DNA from 3 places in the Pseudoalteromonas sp. JC3 genome. Region 2 is predicted to be linked to each of the others. Evidence: predicted binding sites of a transcription regulator. Region 2 holds the regulator's gene; each other region holds the start of a gene.

The links. The regulator sigma-54, encoded in region 2, starts transcription at its own class of promoters, with help from an activator protein. The targets are predictions, from matches to a motif close to GTTGGCACGNNNNTNGNNT.
Region 1: QSH61_RS21505 (LiaF domain-containing protein) is a predicted target of sigma-54. The motif match lies at 3,822-3,840, and genes of this name have one in related genera.
Region 3: flgJ (flagellar assembly peptidoglycan hydrolase FlgJ) is a predicted target of sigma-54. The motif match lies at 3,201-3,219, and genes of this name have one in related genera.

What each region holds. Positions count from the first base shown of each region.
Region 1 is NZ_CP127856.1:635,582-642,462, reverse strand. Features, by position in the region: gene QSH61_RS21520 (sigma-54-dependent transcriptional regulator) at 1-1,309, shown strand, start outside; gene QSH61_RS21515 (sensor histidine kinase) at 1,296-2,597, shown strand; yybP-ykoY riboswitch at 2,691-2,861, shown strand; gene QSH61_RS21510 (manganese efflux pump MntP) at 2,869-3,432, shown strand; gene QSH61_RS21505 (LiaF domain-containing protein) at 3,876-4,553, shown strand; gene QSH61_RS21500 (M3 family metallopeptidase) at 4,616-6,781, opposite strand.
Region 2 is NZ_CP127855.1:414,142-421,022, reverse strand. Features, by position in the region: gene QSH61_RS01765 (KpsF/GutQ family sugar-phosphate isomerase) at 1-445, shown strand, start outside; gene kdsC (3-deoxy-manno-octulosonate-8-phosphatase KdsC) at 445-996, shown strand; gene lptC (LPS export ABC transporter periplasmic protein LptC) at 993-1,547, shown strand; gene lptA (lipopolysaccharide transport periplasmic protein LptA) at 1,537-2,079, shown strand; gene lptB (LPS export ABC transporter ATP-binding protein) at 2,079-2,804, shown strand; gene QSH61_RS01740 (RNA polymerase factor sigma-54) at 2,851-4,350, shown strand; gene hpf (ribosome hibernation promoting factor) at 4,380-4,667, shown strand; gene ptsN (PTS IIA-like nitrogen regulatory protein PtsN) at 4,669-5,127, shown strand; gene rapZ (RNase adapter RapZ) at 5,120-5,986, shown strand; gene QSH61_RS01720 (HPr family phosphocarrier protein) at 5,987-6,256, shown strand; gene mgtE (magnesium transporter) at 6,606-6,881, shown strand, end outside.
Region 3 is NZ_CP127855.1:1,582,830-1,589,710, reverse strand. Features, by position in the region: gene flgL (flagellar hook-associated protein FlgL) at 1-165, opposite strand, end outside; gene flgK (flagellar hook-associated protein FlgK) at 168-2,183, opposite strand; gene flgJ (flagellar assembly peptidoglycan hydrolase FlgJ) at 2,185-3,159, opposite strand; gene QSH61_RS06460 (flagellar basal body P-ring protein FlgI) at 3,268-4,368, opposite strand; gene flgH (flagellar basal body L-ring protein FlgH) at 4,388-5,071, opposite strand; gene flgG (flagellar basal-body rod protein FlgG) at 5,088-5,876, opposite strand; gene QSH61_RS06445 (flagellar basal body rod protein FlgF) at 5,893-6,657, opposite strand; gene flgE (flagellar hook protein FlgE) at 6,781-6,881, opposite strand, start outside.

The DNA of each region.
Region 1 (6,881 bases), on a different replicon from region 2:
GTTGCTCAAACAATATTACAAAAAAGTCGTGACGCTAGAGAATCCCCACGATATCGCTAAAACAATGTCGGAACAGGACTTTGCACTGATATTGCTCGACATGAACTTTACTCGAGAATCAACCTCCGGCGCCGAAGGATTCTACTGGCTAAAACAAATAAAAGCCTTGGATGAAGATGCCGTGGTTGTACTCTTCACCGCCTATGGCGACCTAACGATGGCAGTGGATGCCATCAAACTTGGTGCCAACGATTTTGTCCTCAAGCCTTGGCAAAATGAAAAGCTACTCGCAACGGTTGCCAATTGCATCGAGTTGAGCGCACAACGGCAAAAGTCCAAGAAGCTCACGCAAATCGCACAAATCTCAATGGCTGCGCAAAACAAACCATTCGAGCATTTAATTGCCTCGAGTCCAGCAATGGAGCAAGTTTTTCAAACCATAGAAAAGGCCGCCAAAACCGATGCCAATGTCTTAATCTTAGGCGAAAGCGGCACAGGTAAAGAAGTCGTTGCCAGAGAGCTACATAAACAGTCTTTACGAAAAGACAATACCTTCATGTCTGTCGATATGGGCACGATAGCTAGCTCTTTGTTCGAAAGTGAATTGTTCGGCCATATGAAAGGCGCATTTACAGATGCGAAAGCCAATAAGCCAGGTCGCTTTGAGCTTGCGGAATCCGGTACTTTATTTTTAGATGAAATAGCCAATATTCCGCTCGAGTTACAGGGAAAGTTACTTACTGCGATCCAAAATCGAGTGGTTACACCAGTGGGAGGCAGCAAACAAATAGAGGTTGATCTGCGCCTTATCACCGCAACCAATATGAATTTGTATGACATGGTGCGCGAAGGCAGTTTTCGTCAGGACTTGTTATACCGCATTAATACCGTAGAGATCACACTTCCAGCACTACGAGATAGGCCCCAAGATATTCCACTACTTATTGAGTTTTATGCTGATCTATACAGCAAAAAGTACAAGCTACAGTGCAAAACGGTCAGCGACAAAATGATGGCTGATTTAGTCAAGTATCAATGGCCCGGTAACATCCGAGAATTACAACACTTGGTTGAACGCGCAGTTATTTTATCTGACTCAACCCAATTGCAGTTTCAGCTCGCCAGTCCAGGGGCAAGCTCTGAGGAGAGTGCGGGCTTTATTGACACCTATAACCTCGCAAAAATAGAGCAGCACACCATAGAGCGGGCGGTCCGAGACTTTAAGGGAAATATCAGCCATGCGGCTAAAGCGCTTGGGATCACCCGCGCGTCACTGTACCGTAAAATGGAGAAGTATGATGTGGAATAATAGCCTCGTTCGCATGGCCATTTTTCAACTCGCAGCCATTGTATTCGCCACACTTGGTGTGTTGGGCTTTCTCCACAGCTACGTCTTTTTGTTTAGTGGGTTATCCATTGCGATTGCAGTGCTATTCACAGTGCTGTCTATTGCCACACTGAAAAGACAGAAACAACAATTCGAAGAGGTGTTTACTGCGCTCAAGTATCAAGATGGCAGCTTTAGAATTGATAATAAGCACCCAATAAGTAAGCAAGCACTTACAACCTGTAACGAGCTTATTCAGAAAGCTCAGCAAGATAAAACCAAACAGGCAGAGCTCGTCACTACTTACGAAACCATGCTACAACACATAGAAGCAGGTCTGATCCTTATCAAAAATGGCCACACCATTTTGATTTGTAATAACAGCGCAAAGCAATTGTTGGATATTCGCGGCGCAGAGTCTGGACACTCATTACTTGCAGCACACCCAGAGCTTGAACAAGCCAAAGTAGGTAGCCACATCGCCAAAGACTTACTATTTAAATATTTTACGTTTTCCAATCAAGGTAATCAGTACCAACTTTGGCTTTTCACCGCGATTTCAGAGCAGCTAGAGAGTACCCAAATTGAGTCTTGGCAAAAGCTGATCCGCGTGCTTATCCATGAAATAGGAAACTCCGTCGCACCGATTTATTCACTCTCAAATACGCTAGTTAATATCACCAATAATCAGTTAGCTGAAGCGGTGACAGACCAAGAACTCGTTGAAGACTACCTACAAAGCCTGCAAGCGATTGGTATTAGAAGCCAGTCTTTACTTGGCTTTATTGATAACTACAGAAAGCTCACGCATATTCCTGAACTTGACCTCCAACCGCTTGCGGTACAGACTTTATTTGACGACATTACACCACTGATAAAAAGCGACTTTAGTGACGCCAATATCACTCTACACTTTGACGTGACGCCCGCTGCGCTGAGCATTAATGTTGATAGAAAGATGATAGAGCAAGTGCTGCTCAATCTACTAAATAACGCCAAAGATGCCATGAAACATAACAACCATGAAAAAATAGTGACTGTATCAGCAACGATTAATCGCTACGGCAAATGTGAAATCAACGTTGCTGATAACGGGGAAGGAATAGAGCCCAGCGCACTTGATAAAATATTCGTACCATTTTTTACCACAAAACCTCATGGCTCAGGAATTGGACTTGCACTCAGCCAACAAATTATCCATCGCCACAAAGGGCGGATCAGCGCAACCTCTGAAGTAGGACAAGGGAGCTGCTTTAGTGTATTGCTATAAGATAAATAACTAAAAATGGAGCCAACTCATTCACCATATGGTGTAGAGCTAGCTATAAACTTAGATTTCTATTTAGAACAATTCTTGATATTATCGCAACTCGTTGGGGAGTAGCCTGCTTCCAATGCTCGGAAGAGTTCGTATCAACATAATTGGCCAAAATGCCATGGTGCGGACACCTCTCGGTTGGCGAGACCATCGATATATCCATGCCTGTGGTCGGGCGTGTGGATATGTCGTGGACTCAAATCGCCCGACCGGAGCAATGTAAATGAATTTCGTCACCCTGCTACTGTTAGCATACGCCATGTCTACCGATGCGTTTGCCGCGGCAATCGGTAAAGGCGCCAGCCTAAAATCACCTCGGCTTACCGAAGCCATAAAAATCGGCCTCATTTTTGGTGTTATTGAAGCCTGTACGCCGCTGATTGGCTGGTTAATAGGACAATCTGCAGCTGGCTATGTCGAGGCTTGGGATCACTGGATTGCCTTTATCTTACTGTTAGGACTTGGCGCTCATATGATTTATGAGAGCCTTAAGGGTAATGACGATGCGCCAGCACAGCACGCAAAGCAACCTTGGTTAAAAACCATTATCACAGCGTTTGGTACCAGTATTGATGCAATGGCTGTCGGTGTCAGTCTCGCATTTGTTGATGTGAATATATGGCTCGCCGCTTCGCTCATTGGCCTTGCCACCACCATGATGGTAACAATTGGTGTGATGATTGGGCATTCGGCTGGAAAGTTCCTTGGTAGTCGAGCTGAAACCTTTGGTGGGGTGATCTTAATCTGTGTGGGAACTTGGTTGCTATATAGCCATCTTTCGATTTAATCGCAAAAAGAGCGGTATATTTACCGCTCACTTGCTTATCCCTTTACGTTAGGGCTACTTGGCTTTTAAGCCTTTTTAATCGCTTTTTTCAGCTTTTTGATTTTTGCTTCATGCTTTTCAATCTTTGCTTTACGCGCTTTCAGCTCTTTTTTAAGCGCTTTGACATCGCTTTTCTTCGCCATAACTAATCTCCTTTGGTTGTTTTGCGAACACCTACTACCATAGCAAAGTGACTGACAATATCAAACTACACCTGCGCTACTGCGTTGCCTGCCATCTAATAGTGGTAATTTTGACCAAATACTATTTTGTACAACTAAATATTAGTAAATAAATAGAGTAAGTTGATATTAAAAAACACTAACCACTTGTTTTATAAATGATTTAATGTTGGCTTGGTTGTTGCTTCTATAAGCATAAATCAAGAGAACGGAACCAACCATATGTCTGTACCATTAAAAGATAGGCCTCTCGAATCCGTTAGGGAAGAGGTGATTGACCAGTTAATTCTAAATTACAGCCACGGTGAGCTTTCGGCTGATGCATTCGAGAGACGATTGGATAAAGCATACGACCTGAACGAACAAGAACAAATTGCAGCACTTAGTGCTGATTTACCGCTAAAGTCGGATGCAAGATATCACAGCGAAAAAGCCGCTCGTTTGGGTCCAAAATTTACCTCAAGCGTAGATGGTGCTGAGGCGATAAGCATTACCTCTATACTTAGTTCCAACCATCGCAGTGGCGAGTGGGTCGTACCTAAAGAGATCCACCTAAAAAACTACCTTGGCAGCTTGGAACTAGATTTTAGCAACGCAATTTTTAGTCACCCTGAAGTACATATTTATATAGATTGCATTTTAGGCAGTGACGAAATCTTTGTACCAGACACAGTCGATGTCGTCACCGATATTCGTAATATTATGGGTTCAGTAGAAAACACAAGAAATACGCTTGCATCTGCAGGGCAGGTGAAACAGCGTCCACAAATTTATATTCACGGCAGAATGATTTTGGGTAGCATTGAAGTTAGTGTAAAGCGCTCGATGAAAGCGCAAATAAAGCAATTTGCCGACGGCCTTAAATCCCTATTTGGTGACGGCACGAAATCCAAAAGCTAAAGCTTTATAAAAAACCCCTTGGTTCAGGGGTTTTTTATTATCCGAATAGCAGAGTAAACTTTTTACTTCTCTACAGGAAAGCCTCTATCACGCATAAGCGCTTCAACTTCAGCGTCACGGCCTCTAAACTTGCGATACGCTTCTGCTGGATCCATTGAGTTGCGAACTGAGAATAGGTAATCCACTAAACGCTGTGCAACGTCTTTGTCGTAGAAGCCACCTGGCGCTTCTGCAAACGCTTCTGCTGCATCAGAAGTTAATACCTCAGCCCACAGGTAACCGTAGTAACCCGCTGAATAACCTTCACCTGAGAATACGTGACCAAAGTGAGTTGTACGATGACGCATCACGACCTCGTCCGGCATGCCTAGCGCACCTAACTGAGACTTTTCGAATGCAACAGGGTCGCCAATCTTGTCTGGATCTGTGGTATGGAAAAGCATATCCATAATAGCCGATCCAAGGTATTCAGTCGTCGCGAAACCTTGGTTAAAGGTTGCTGACTTCTTGATTTTCTCGATTAGGGCTTTAGGCATAGGTTTGCCTGTTTTATAGTGAACTAAGTAACGATTGATCACTTCGTCCGTTGCCAACCAACGCTCCAATAACTGAGATTGGAACTCAGTGTAGTCGCGCACACCAGAGTTTGAACTTGGGTACTTCACGTTTGATGAAAGCGCATGCAGCGCGTGACCAAACTCATGGAAATAGGTTTCTGCATCTGACCAAGAAATTAAGGTCGCTTCACCTTCAGGTGCTTTCACAAAGTTGGAGTTGTTTGAGCTAAGCACATTTGTTTTACCATCAAATGTTGTATGGCTACGATATGATATGGCCCACGCACCAGAGCGTTTACCTTTACGTGCGAACGGGTCTAAATACCAAAGGCCAATATTATCACCGGTGGTTTTGTCTGTTACTTCCCATACACGAACATCAGGATGGAATACAGGCACCGAGCCCTTTGGCACTTCGGTGAATTCAAAGTTAAACAGACGGCCTGCTACATAGAACATCGCTTCACGCAAATTATCTAGCTGTAAATAGGCTTTAACTTCGTTTGAATCCAATTGATACTTAGCTTGGCGAACCTTCTCGGCGTAGAAACGGTAATCCCATGGTTTGATGGTGATATCAGCGCCTTCTTTGTCGGCGATCGCTTGCATGTCAGCAACTTCTTCTTTCACGCGCGCAATTGCAGCAGGCCATACTTTTTTCATCAGCGCCATCGCGTTTTCAGGCTTTTTCGCCATGCGGTCTTCAAGACGCCACTGCGCGTAATTATCGTAGCCGAGTAAGTTAACGCGTTCATGTCTAAGCTTTAGGATGTCAGAGATAATCGCTTTATTGTCGTACTCGCCACCGTTGTTGCCACGGTTATAGTAGTTGTTCCATACTTTCTCGCGTAACTCACGCTCTGTTGAGTAGGTTAAAAATGGATCCATTGATGAACGAGAGTTGGTGATCGCGTACATGTCCGCCTTACCGCGCGCTTTTGCAGCAGCCGCTGCCGACGCAACAAACGACTCAGGCAAACCTGACAACTGGTCTTTAGTGAGATAGACTACATAGTTTTCTTCATCTGCAAGGACGTTGTTTGCAAATTTAGTATGTAGCTTTGATAGCTCAAGATTAATGTCCGCGTAACGCTTAGCGTCTTCACCTTTTAGCGTCGCTCCATTGCGGGCAAAGCCGTTATAACGCATCCAAGTAATACGCTGCTCTTCTGCCGTTAGCTTTTTATATTCAGCGCCTTCGTATACCGCTTTTACCCGTTCAAAAAGCGCTTGGTTTTGGGTGATTTTAGAGCTGAACTCTGAAAACTTAGGCACAACTCGCGATTGGATTTCTCTAAACTCTGGGCTTGAAATATTTGCACTCCAAAGGCCGTAGTAGGTAAAAACGCGATCTAAAGGAGCACCCGCTCTTTCTAGTGCAACAATGGTGTTCTCAAAAGTTGGCTTAGCTGGATTATTGGCTATTGCTTCAATTTCTTTCAAATTATCAGCCATACCAATTTCAAGTGCAGCTTCTAAATCTTCAAGCTTCATTTTGTCAAAATGAGGAACGCCTTGATAAGGACCTGAAAACTCCTGTAAAAGCACGTTATCATATTGCTTACTTTGCAGTGATTTTACTGGTTCTTGGCTTTGCTCTGCTGTGCCCGCACAACCCGCAAGGGCTAAACATACAGCTGCACTTAATAATGTGATGGAAGGTTTGAACATATTGTTTCATCGCTTGTTGTTATCGTGGGATAGATATTACGGATCGTCTCTAAAAGTGCAATCGCTTTGCGGGAGAAACAAGGTTCTCTGCGATAGAGCA
Region 2 (6,881 bases):
AGGCTTTACGGCTGATGATTTTGCACTTTCCCACCCTGGTGGTAGTTTGGGAAGACGTCTACTGCTAACCGTTGCTGATGTCATGCATCAAGGGGATGCAATCCCTATGGTCAATAGTCACTGCACAGTCAAAGAAGCTTTATTTGAAATGTCCGCAAAAAGTTTAGGTATGACGGCAATCGTAGATGAAAGCTCGCAATTGCAAGGTATTTTTACCGATGGTGACTTGCGCCGTATTATCGAACAAAAGGTCGATATTCACACCACCCCAATCACGCAAGTGATGACGGCTAAAAGTACGACGGCACGCGCCGATATGCTCGCAGCTGAGGTACTCAATATTATGGAAACCAAACGGATTAACGGCTTGATTGTGGTGAACGAAAACAACATTCCGGTTGGCGCCTTGAATACGCAAGATTTACTTAGAGCGGGGGTGCTGTAATGCAATTTGAAGATTTATATCAGACGATTTCAACTGAAGCTTGGGAAAAAGCAAAACAAATCAAATTATTAATTTGCGATATTGATGGCGTATTCTCAGATGGCCGTATATACCTTGGTAACAATGGTGAAGAACTGAAAGCATTTAATACCAAAGACGGGTTTGGTATTAAGGCCTTGATTGATAGTGGTATCGAAGTCGCCGTTATCACAGGTAGACATTCACAAATAGTTCAGCAACGCATGACTAGTTTAAATGTAACTTATATTTACCAAGGTCAAGAAAACAAGTTAGTGGCATATGATGAACTGAAGACTAAGCTCAATCTTAATGATGACGAAATTGCATATATTGGTGATGATGGCCCAGATCTACCCGTAATGGAACGAGTTGGTTTTGCCGTTGCCGTCAATGATGCACATCCTCTTGTTAAACATATCGCCCATTACACGACCTTGATGCCAGGTGGCTTTGGTGCCGTGAGAGAACTAACTGATCTTCTAATGCTCAGCCAAAATCACTTATTGACTTCCAAAGGATCAAGTACATGACCGTATTGCGTGTCATCTTACTCATTGTTTTCGCTTCTTTAATGGTATGGATGTGGTCGCCCATGTTTAATCCATCAGAGGCGGATCCAGCAAAAGAAGATGAACCGTTAGCTAAACCCGATTATGTTGCAACCACGCTTCAGCAAACGACCTATAGTGAAAATGGCTTATTAAACTATCAGGTAACTGCTGATAAGATGGAGTTGTATCAAGATCTTGGCTTTAGTCACTTTGAAAAGCCCATTTTCACCTTATATAACGGTGAACAGAATTGGCAAATAAGCGCATTAGAAGCAACCCTATACGAAAACAACACCTTGATATTAGAGGGCAATGTGTTGGCAAAGAATTTAACGCCTAACGCCATGATCACGGATATCAATGCCGATAATGTAAGAGTTGAAATTAAGCAAAAATTGATGAAGTCGGAACACCCTGTCGTTATCAACGGTCCTAGTCTTAGGATCACAGGTAAAGGACTGCATGCGGATCTACAAAAGCAAGTGATCGAACTCATCAACCACACAAAGACAATTTATTATGACCAGTAAAATCATTAACAAACTAGTTTTCATCGGCTTGCTTGCAAGTTCTACTCTAGCAATTGCTGCAGAACAAAATGAAGTCATTATTGATGCTGGCCGTCAGCAAGCTCAACTGCAAAGCAACATCGGTATTTTTGAACAGAATGTTGTTATTATTCATGGCAACAGAAAGATAAATGCCGATCGCCTAGAGGTCCACCGTCGCGCGGAACTTGGCATTAACAAGCAACTGCTTGTGGCAACTGGCAGCCCTGCCACTTTTAGCGAACGTCAACCCGATGGCAACTTGCTAGAAGCCAAAGCAAATGAAATCCGTTACGACGTAGCGAAGGGAACCCTAGTGATTTCTGGTGATGCTGAAATCAATCAAACTGGGCAAAAAATCAATGCTCAAGTCATCACCTATGACATTGAAAAGCAATTGATCAGCGCTGAGCGCTCAGACCAAGAAGACTCTCGAGTAAGAACCATCCTTGTTCCTGTTGATGACAAAAAAGACGCTAAAGAGAAAAAAGCGCAGGAAGAAGGTAACAATTAATGAGCGAGCTCAAAGCAACTGGTCTAGCAAAGAGTTATAAAGGTCGTCAGGTCGTCAAAAATGTTGGTTTAAGTGTTCAGGCTGGCAGTATTGTAGGCTTATTAGGACCAAATGGTGCAGGTAAAACCACTACGTTCTACATGATTGTAGGGTTAGTACCAAGCGACAAAGGCTATATTCAGATTGATGACGAAGATATCACTTTGTTACCGATGCACAGCCGTGCACGACTTGGTATTGGCTATCTACCGCAAGAGTCTTCAATCTTTAGAAAACTCACGGTCTATCAAAATTTGATGGCGATTTTAGAAACTCGAAAAGACTTATCTAAAGTTGAAAGAGAAGCTGAACTAAACGAGTTACTGGATGAGTTTAATATTCAACACATTCGCGACTCACAGGGCATGGCATTGTCGGGAGGCGAAAGAAGACGAGTCGAAATTGCTCGCGCTTTAGCCGCAAACCCTAAGTTTATCCTGTTAGATGAACCTTTTGCTGGTGTTGATCCTATTTCGGTGTTAGATATAAAGACAATCATAGAGCACCTAAAAAACCGTGGTATCGGTGTGCTTATCACCGATCATAACGTTAGAGAAACACTGGACGTATGTGAAAAGGCCTACATCGTTTCACATGGTGAGTTAATCGCTGCAGGCACGCCAGAACATGTTTTGGCAGATCAAACCGTAAGAGATGTCTACCTAGGCGAACAATTCAAGCTATAGTTAAGACGTAGTATTAATAACTGTTAAAAAGGATTGTTAGAGATACATGAGGCAATCATTACAGCTGCGCATGGGGCAGCAACTTACAATGACTCCGCAACTGCAACAAGCCATTCGCTTGCTGCAGCTTAGTACATTGGATCTGCAACAAGAAATACAAGAAGCATTAGACAGCAATCCATTGTTGGAAGTGGAAGAAGGTGATAATACTGACGGCGAAAACGCTGACCAACACAGCCAAGAAAAGAGCCGTGCTGACGACAATCAAGATTCAGCCGATGAAACGCAGGTTAGTGACTATGAGATAGACTCAGATACCGCCATGAGCAAAGACACTGTGAGCGATGACCTTGCCATGGATGTCACTTGGGACGAGTATATGAGTGCAGCGCCTGCTGCAAGCTCAGGTCCACTTCCCGATGACGATAATGTTTATCAAGGGGAAACCTCTGAATCTCTCCACGATTATCTCATGTGGCAACTCGAACTGACACCATTTAGTCCAACAGATAGAGCTATTGCGATTGCGATTATTGAAGCGGTCGACCTGTCAGGCATTCTAACACTGTCTTGCGAAGACATTTTAGAAAGCATTAATGACGAGAATAGCGAAGAGCCTATTGAGCTAGATGAAGTCGAAGCCGTACTCAAACGCATTCAGCTTTTTGACCCTGTCGGTATCGCAGCGCGTAGTTTACAAGAATGCTTATGCATTCAGCTCAACCAATTCGCCCCAGATACCCCATGGATTGCCGAAACAAAAATGATCCTGACAGAGCATATCGACTTGCTTGCCAGCCGTGACTATCGAACTTTGGCTAAGAAAACGCGCCTTAAAGAAGCCGATCTCAAAGAGGTCATGACGTTAATACATAGCCTTAACCCAAAGCCTGCGGCAAGCATTATTCATGAAGAGCCTGAATATGTGATCCCTGACGTATCGGTGAAAAAAGTAAAAGGTCGTTGGGTCGTAGAGCTAAATCCTGATGCTATGCCTAAAATAAGAGTAAATGACCATTACGCTGCGATGTCTAGAACGGCGAAATCCAGTACGGATAGTCAGTTTATTCGCTCACATTTACAAGAAGCAAAGTGGTTTATTAAAAGCTTAGAAAGCCGAAATGATACTTTATTAAAAGTTACCAATTGCATTGTGCAACAACAACAGGCATTCTTTGAACATGGCCCCGAAGCAATGCGCCCTATGGTGCTAAATGATGTTGCTGAAATGGTTGAGATGCATGAGTCCACAATTTCCCGTGTGACAACACAAAAATACATGCATACACCTCGGGGAATATTTGAGCTGAAGTATTTCTTCTCTAGCCATGTAAGTACGGAAAATGGAGGTGAGTGCTCTTCTACAGCAATTAGAGCACTTATCAAAAAGCTGATAGCTGCAGAGAATACCGCGAAGCCATTGAGTGACAGCAAAATTGCAGATATCTTAGCTGAGCAAGGAATTAAGGTAGCGAGACGTACGATTGCAAAATATCGTGAATCCCTAGCCATTCCACCGTCAAATCAGCGTAAAAGCTTGATATAAGACGTAAAACCCAAGAAGGAAAAATGCTTATGCAACTAAATCTAACTGGTCGCCATGTAGAAATTACTGACTCATTAAGAGACTATGTCACCAACAAGTTTGCGAAGCTAGAAAGGCACTTTGATCATATCAATAATGTGCATGTGATCCTTGATGTCGAGAAACTAGTACAAAAAGCAGAAGCAACATTACACGTAAACGGCGGCGAGCTATTTGCATCAACAGAGCATCAAGATATGTATGCCGCAATTGATGGCCTTATCGACAAGCTAGATCGTCAAGTTATTAAACACAAAGAGAAGCTCACTCGACACTAAGATGAAATTAAGTGAATTAGTGAACAAGGACTGCAGTAAAGCTGCGGTCCTTTTTAATAGCAAAAAACGTATTTTAGAATACATCAGCGAACTGGCTCATAGCCAAATTCCAAATACCAGTCAGCATGCTATCTTGGACGCCTTAATGGCGCGAGAGAAATTAGGCAGCACAGGGATCGGTAAAGGCATTGCCATTCCCCATGGTCGACTTGAAGGTTTGGATAAAATCCTTGCAATGGTGCTTGTCAGCGAGCAAGGGATCCAGTTTGAAGCCATAGATAAGCAGCCTGTCGATATTTTTGTCGCGTTCATCGTACCTGAAGGTGATAATCAACAACACCTGAAGACCTTAGCGGCGATTGCTGATACACTCAAAGACAAGTCTTTTTGCAAAATGCTTAGGCAAGCAAAAAGTGATGATGAGTTATATGCAGTGATCCAAGGTGAACTTGATGAGTGATGAAGAAAAAGGACTCGAGCTTATCATTATCAGTGGCCGCTCAGGCTCTGGTAAATCTGTAGCGCTTCGAGTATTGGAAGACTTAGGCTACTATTGTGTGGATAACATTCCAGTCAATTTGCTGCCGTCTTTAGTCCGCAGTGTTTCGGACAATTATAATAAAATTGCAGTCAGTATTGATGTTAGAAACTTACCTAAAGAACAGGACGAGTTTAATGACATTCTTGAATACTTACCAGGCTTTGCCAAACCTACCCTGTTTTATTTAGACAGTGACGATCAAACCCTGATAAAGCGCTTCTCAGAAACACGACGTTTGCACCCTCTTTCACTGCATAATCTTCCATTAGATGTTGCGATAAAGAAAGAACGGGAATTGTTAGACGTGCTGATCACTCGCGCCGATTTTCTCATTGATACTACAGGCCTGAGCGTTCATCAACTTGCAGAAGATATCCGCGAAAAAATCTTAGGTAAAAAAGACAAACAACTCATTATTACCTTTGAATCTTTCGGCTTTAAACACGGCATCCCAAAACAAGCGGATTACGTTTTTGATGCGCGCTTTTTACCCAACCCACATTGGGAGCCTGAGCTTAAGCCGCTAACTGGCTTAGATCAGCCAGTTAAAGACTATTTGTCGAGTCACAGCATCGTGCAAAAGTTTACTTGGCAGATCCAAACCTTCGTACAAACTTGGTTACCACACTTAGAGCGTAACAATCGCAGTTATCTAACGATCGCAATAGGATGTACAGGTGGGCAACATCGCTCGGTATACTTAGCGCAAACCATTGGTGAACGTTTTGCTAAAACCCATCCCAACGTCAAAATTCGTCACCGAGAGCAAGAGGGTTAAATGTTAGAAGATACGTTTTTAATCCAAAACAAACTCGGCCTGCACGCTCGAGCAGCGACGGTTCTTGCGCAATTAGCAACCCAATTTGATGCCGACGTGACCTTATATCAAGGAGACAAAAGTGCTGCTGCTGACAGCGTACTAGCGCTGTTGTTACTTGAAAGCAGCCAAGGGAAAGAAGTCCGAGTGGTTTGTGAAGGTCCTGATGCTCAGTATGCACTAGACGCCATTGGCGGACTGATAGAAAATAAGTTTAATGAATCCGAGTAATCGTCAGTAAAACAATAAGGCCTGATTCATTTACTCCCTGCTAATCTCCCCCTCCTCCGTAACCAAAGTGGTCTAATAAGTCTCTCATAATTAAGCGTAAACCTTGGTAGTTCCTAATAAACTGAGTTACACTGTAATACCAATTTAGGTTTCTTTCGTGCAATAAAGCTAGTTGCCGGAAAATCCTACTTTATCGTTGCGTACACCTTTAACGTGTATTAACGATAGCAACCCACCAGCAGAAACAACACGAATAAAATTCAAATTAAGAAATTGATTTCTGCGATAAAATAAATGAATAGGGTTAACTTAGTCACGTTAGCCACCATTAATATCAAAAAGGATGCCTATGCCTGAAGTATTTGAACAAGACTACACACTGGAACAACTCCAAAAGGTAACTAACGCCTTAAACAGTGGTCAGTTTGTTCAAGTTAGGCGTATGCTCGCAGAAACAGCACCTTGTGACACTGCACTGCTTTTAGAATCATCCCCTCATAAAGTTCGCTCTATGCTGTGGCAGCTTGTTGACCCAGATATCCAAGGGGATGTCTTAGAGGAACTGTCAGAGGACGTAAGACTTGGGATCATCGCCCAGATGGAGCCGGAGCTAATTGCCGCCGCT
Region 3 (6,881 bases), 1.2 Mb from region 2:
CCGGTCGTCAAAAAGCATGGCTCTAGCAGTCGCTGAAGCATCATCGGAGGCACTCAGTACCCGCTTTTGCGTGTTCAGCTGCTGTGTTGCTTTATTCACGTCCTGCTGATTACGCAAAATAGAATTAAGATTAGAATTAAAAATTTGATTTTGAGATAAACGCATAATTACCTCGCTGCACTTAATAAGGTATCGAACACAGTTCTCGCTGCCGAAATGACTTGCGCTGAAGCCGAGTAAGACTGTTGAAAACGTAACAAATTGGCCGCCTCTTCATCTAGGTTTACACCCGATAGAGACTCAAACCATGCACTTGACTGATTAGCCAGCGCTTCAAATGCCGCGCCATTGGTTTTCGCTTGATTAGTGATAACCCCTACACCAGTGACAATATCGGCATATGCTTCATTAAAGGTTTTATGGCTTTCGGTACTACCTGTAGGCTCTACATTTTGTCTAACTAAATCCGATGATTTCAGACCATCGAGCGCTGCACCATTACGGTTATCATCAAAGCCACCGGTGTTAAAGCTGATCTCAAAACTATCACCAGTATTCGGTGTACCCTCAATATCGAAAGTGAAGCCAAGGTTATCAAAAGGCGCAGGTGCTGCTCCTCCCACTCCAGACAGAATATCTTTACCATCCGCTGGAGCCGTAAAGGTATGCGTTGTACCTGAATTACTGGTCAACGTATATTCGTTAGCATTGGCTGTTTTAGTCAAAGTATAAGGACCATCATTCAACGTTGGCGGCGTCCCCGCAGCAAATGCACTGGTCGCGGGATCGGTATCAGTGACGACTCCTGCTGAAATGGTCGCCGTACCATTATTGTCTGCTGATTTTTCAGTACGAATTGGCGACGCTAATGCGAGAGCTTCTGGTCTTTGAGTTGCAAGCTCCAACCCAGTTGCAGCCTGTTGGTTTAATTTCACAAGAAATCTATCGCCTGTTGCACCACTACCAGTTACGTTCATCTGTAAGCCAAAATAATCTCCCGTTCCCGTGATGACTCCACCAGCAATATTACCAGTCGTCGGCGTACCGATAGGATTGCCTTTGGCATCTACAGCTGTTATTTCAACGGTTGTTGCACTGGTATAAGTAACTTGAAAATCGGTAGCTGGCAACTCATTGCCGCGCCCTGGCTCAAGTGTTGCCGTAAGCGCTGCGGTGCCTGTATTTTCGCTGTAAGCAAAGCCACCCACGGTGGGTATTTTAAATATATCTCCACCTATATTGCCATCTAAGTCCATTCCCAATCTATTTTGCTGATTAAAAGCATCTGCCAATGCGAGGCCAATTTGACCTAGTTGGTTTTGTGCCGGGATCAACACTTCATCTCTAAATGCCAGTAACCCGCCGATTTTGCCTTTCAAGCTGCCGCTATCTAACTCGAGTTGCACAACATTTTTATCTTTAATGTCTAGGATTAGTTCTTTATGATTAGGATCTGGATTGCCTTTCATCGCGAATAAATTGAAGGCACCACCTTGCATCACAAGCGCATCCCCAGTGCCTAAAAATACGAGCTTCTCGCCATTTTCACCGTCGAGTGTTTCTATATCTACGAGCTCAGCAAGCTCTTTAATTGCTTGATCTCGCTCATTAAGCACGCTGTGATCGACATTGTTAAGATTGAGCGCTGACTTACTCGCCACTTGCTTATTCAATTCACTGATTTTTTGCACAAGGTTATTGGCTTCTTCTGAGAAAATATCCAATTGCTCGTTCACGATACTGTTTTGATCAACAACAATACCTGACAATCTATCCATTTGATCGACTAGGCCTTGAGCGCCCGTCATAAATAAAGAGCGGTTAGTTGTCGATGAAGGCAAGTTAATCGCGCTTTGTAAATTATTAAACATCGAGTTGATGCTCTTGCTCAGACTGTTTGAGTCTTGTGCAAACAACGTATCAACGCGGCTTGCCTCAGTGACAAACTGCTCATAGTAAGATTGATTAGAAATATCACGATTTAATTGCTGCTGCGCAAATTGGTTGATCAAACGCACCGTTTCACCACGACCAACCATGCCACCTATCATCGTTCCGTGCTCAGTCCGTTCACGGATATACCCTTTGGTATTTAGGTTAGCAATGTTTTTACTGGTGGTTTGTAGTAACTCGGAGTTAGCCCTAACCCCTGCTGCACCAATATTTAATAGATCAAATGACATCTCATCTGACTCCCTTTGTTAGCGCACCGGATAAGAAATCGGATACATCAATACGCTTTAAAACTGACTTAATTTTGTTGGCATAATTCGGATCGGTCGCATAGCCTGCATTTTGAAGTTCACTTAAATAGGCGTGACTATCACCAGCCTTATTTAAGGCTTGCTCGTATCTCGGATTACCTTTTAGGAAACTGACATAATCATCAAAGCTTTGTTCAAGCGACTTATAAGCACGGAAATCGGCTTGCTTTTGCACCGGTAACCCTTGCTCAAATTCAAGTGTCGATTTTCTGGCGCTTTCACCACTCCAGCGGCTATCCGCTTTAATATTGAATAGATTAAAACTGCTACTACCATCCTTTTTGCTGATGATGTGTTTACCCCAACCGGTTTCCAGTGCAGCTTGTGCAACCATTACCGCAGGGTTCAAGCCCAACTTTTTCGCCGCTGTTTGAGCGTATTCCCAAATTCTGTCGACGAATTCCTCAGGAGAACCAAAGCCTGTTTGTTCATCGCTTGAGGCATCTGCCTTTACATTGACAACCTGCGGTTCGGGTTTATTCACACTCTCACTCGCTGTCGCCTGCTTTTTAAAGGAAATATCGCCGTCAGCTCTCATTACTGAGGCAGGCTTATACTTTTCAGAGTTAGGAGACAACTGCTGCACAATCAGATCTGCCAGTCCTAAGCTGCCTTGCTCAGATAAGTGCATCGAAAGTTGCTGATCATGCATTTCTTCAAAAAATTTGACACCACTAGAGTTAAATGGACTGTCTTTATCCTCTAGCGCCTCATTCGCTTTACGCATGCTTTGTAACAACATTTGCGTAAAGATAGACTCAAACTGTTGTGCCGCCTTCTTCAATGCCTGATCTGAGGCACCTTGATCGCCAGCACCTTTCAGCGCCTCTTTACGGATCGAATCAAGGTTTCCTAGGTCAAAAAAGCTTTGATTTTTCAATTGGTCGGTGTTCATACACTCAGCACTGTTTGACGTTAATAACTATACAAATAGAAATGCAAAATCCGAGCCAAAAAAAAGCCCCACAATTGCGGGGCTAACTAGTTGATTAATAATGGAACATCAAATGACGACTAATTGACCATTTATCGCGCCTGCTTCTTTTAGCGCTTCAAGGATCGCCATTAAATCGCCAGGTGCTGCGCCAACCTGGTTAATTGCCCTAACCAAGTCATCAAGACTCACGCCTGGGTCAAACACAAACGCTCGAGAGTCATCCTGATTTACGTCGATAATGCTTTGCTGCGTCACTGTTGTTTCGCCATTCGCCAGCGCATTAGGTTGTGACACATTTTGCTGCTCAGCAATTGTTACGGTAAGGCCGCCATGAGTAATTGCCGCAGGCTGCAACTTGACATTTTTGCCGATAACGATAGTGCCAGTGCGCGAGTTAACGATGATCTTCGCAGCGGTATCCGCTGGTTTGAATTCAAGATTCTCTAGCGTAGATAAATACGCAACGCGCTGAGACGGATCTCTTGGTGCAATTACTCGAACTGAAGCTGCATCCATAGGTTTAGCACTGTTTGGTCCAACAAGACCATTGATAGTGTCGGCCAAGCGCTTTGCGGTAGTAAAATCCGGTCTATTCAAGTTAAAGGTAATGTAATCACCCTGAGTAAACGGACTTGGTACTGCTCGCTCCACTGTCGCGCCATTTGCCACACGCCCTACTGTCGGGGTGTTGATCACAACTCGACTCCCGTCGGCACCATCAGCGCCCAAACCACCGACAATCAAGCTACCTTGCGCAATTGCATATACGTTACCATCAACCCCTTTTAGAAAGGTCTGAAGTAAAGTACCGCCTCGTAAACTACCAGCACTACCAATAGATGAAACGGTAACGTCAATGGTTTGGCCGGGCTTAACAAAAGGTGGCAGATCTGCGTGAACCGCAACAGCCGCAACATTTTTAATTTTTGGCTTTAAGCTTGCGGGCATCGTGATCCCAAAGCTATTCAACATCGCTTTAAAGCTTTGCTCGGTAAATCTGGTTTGCTCACCGGTACCAGGCAAGCCTACAACTAGGCCGTAGCCAACCAGTTGGTTTGAACGAACACCTTCAACCATACTGACGTCTTTAACTCGCTCAGCAGAAGCCAAAGAAGAAAAACCAACCAACGTAATGGCCGCACCGATAAGCAAAATATTCTTAAGCATATTGTTCATTTTCAGCACCTTAAAACGGCATCAGCGCGCTCATAAAGAAACTCGTTAACCAACCTGCACTTTGCACTTCTTGTTGGTCACCTTTACCTGAATATTGAATTCTGGCATTTGCCACTCGATTAGACTCAACAGTGTTATCTGCGGTCACATCCTGAGGTCTTACCAACCCTTCTAAGCGAATAAATTCCTCACCAGTATTGAGGGTTAACCACTTTTCACCGCGGATCACTAAATTACCGTTAGGCAATACTCGGGTTACATTGACCGATATATTCCCGAATAAGCTATTTGACTGATTAGACTTCGAATCACCAGAGAAAGAAGAACTGGATTTAGCACCAAACTGTATTGCTTCTTTTCCGATATTAATGGCATTGCCACCAAGACCAATCACAGGGTCTAAGCTCGAATCACTGGATTTATCCAGCTCAGAATTTGCAGCTTTGGTCGCCTGAGTCGTTTCTCTGAGTACGATGGTAATAATATCGCCGACTCTTAACGCTTTTTTGTCAGCATAAAGATCATTGGAAAACTGCGTATTAAATAATGACCCTGTTGCCACCATTTGGGCTTGATTATCCTCGGGATAGATAGGCGCATAATACGGATCGTCACGCACCACATTTTTATTTTGTGTTGTACTACATCCAGATAATGCAGCGACCGTTACGATGGCTAAATATAATGCACGCATAATACCCCCTACCCAATTACAGCTGTTGATTAATGTAGCTCAGCATCTGATCTACCGTTGAAATCACTTTTGAGTTCATCTCATACACGCGTTGTGTCTCAATTAGATTTACAAGCTCTTCGGTCACATTAACGTTTGACGTTTCAAGTGCGCCTTGCACAATCTTACCTAGCCCTTCAACGCTTGGATTACCTTGTACTGGTGCACCACTTACCGCAGTTTCTGTGTACAAGTTTTGTCCAATCGGTTCAAGACCTGATGGATTAATAAAGTCACTGATCGTCAACTGTCCGATAACAACGTTTTCAGCTTGTCCTGCAACGCGCACCGATACTTCACCATCTTGAGAAATAGTAATTGACTGCGCATCGTCGGGTACGTTCATCTCAGGTAACACAGGAAAACCCGCACCTGAGGTAACAATTCGACCTTCTTCATCCGTCGTGAACTGACCGTTTCTTGAATACGCAGTTGTGCCATCTGGCATCTGAATCTCAAAGAAGCCCGGGCCTTGGATCATCCAATCCAAAGAGTTTTCGGTACTTAACATATTACCTTGAGAAAAGTTCTTTTGGTTGGCGACTACTTTGGCACCTGCACCAAGCATCAAACCAGACGGTAATTCTGTATCTTGAGAGCTGCGGCCACCTGGCTGATTGATGTTTTGATATAATAAGTCTTCGAATATCGCCCGACTCTTTTTGTAGCCGACGGTACTGGCGTTCGCCAAGTTGTTCGAAATAACTGAAATATCAGTTTGCTGAGCATCTAAGCCTGTTTTACTTATCCACAATGCCGGATTCATGATCTCTACCTCACTCTTAAACTATGCGTAGGAGCGAAGTGTGTCGCTCATCTATTTCTTCAGCTGTTTTCATCAGCTTAATTTGCATTTCAAATTGTCTTTGATGGTTGATCATATCCACCATCTCATGAACGGGATTGACGTTGGACATCTCTAAGAAGCCACTCATCACTTTTGCGGTTGGAGATATTTCACAAAAGCCACAGATCCCATCTTCTAGCTTATCTTCTTTTGGTCTATAAAGGCCGTCATTGCCTTTTTGTAGCTTGCTATTGTCTGCTTCAATAATTTTCAGCCGATCAACCACTTCAAGAAAGTTAGCGGGAGCGCCTTGTGGACGCACTTGAATAGAGCCATCGTCACTAAACACCACTTTATCAACGGGGATAGGTAAGACAATAGGCCCACCTTCGCCAATAAGTTGACGCCCATGAGCTGTGACTAACGCACCGTCATTACGAATATTGAGCGTGCCGACTTTGGTGTAAGCTTCTTCACCCGAGGCATCAACAACACTGATCCATGACTTATCATCTACTGCAATATCTAGCTCACGGCCAGTTTCAACGATTGCGCCACCGGTCATATTGGTCCCTGGGCGTTCTTGCATAGCAAAAACCCGTGTAGGTAGCCCTTCACCAAACGCCTGCATTGAGCGCGCTTGAGCAAAATCTGCTTTGAAGCCAGTCGTATTGGCATTAGCAAGGTTATTCGCCTTAAGTGCCACACCACGTAAGCTTTGCTTAGCGCCTGACATTGCGATATACACCATTTTATCCATGACGATGACCTATAAAATTCAAACTTAGTCTAGTTAATGCAAGCACAGTGCCAAAGTGAGGAGATGTTTTTGACGGACATAAAAAAGGCTGCTTTTGTAGCAGCCTTTGGAGGGCATAATATATTATCGGATCTGTAATATATTTTGTTGTAATGTTGAGTTAACCTCAAGCGCTCGAGAGTTCGCTTGGAAGTTACGCTGGGCACTGATAAGGTCAACTAACT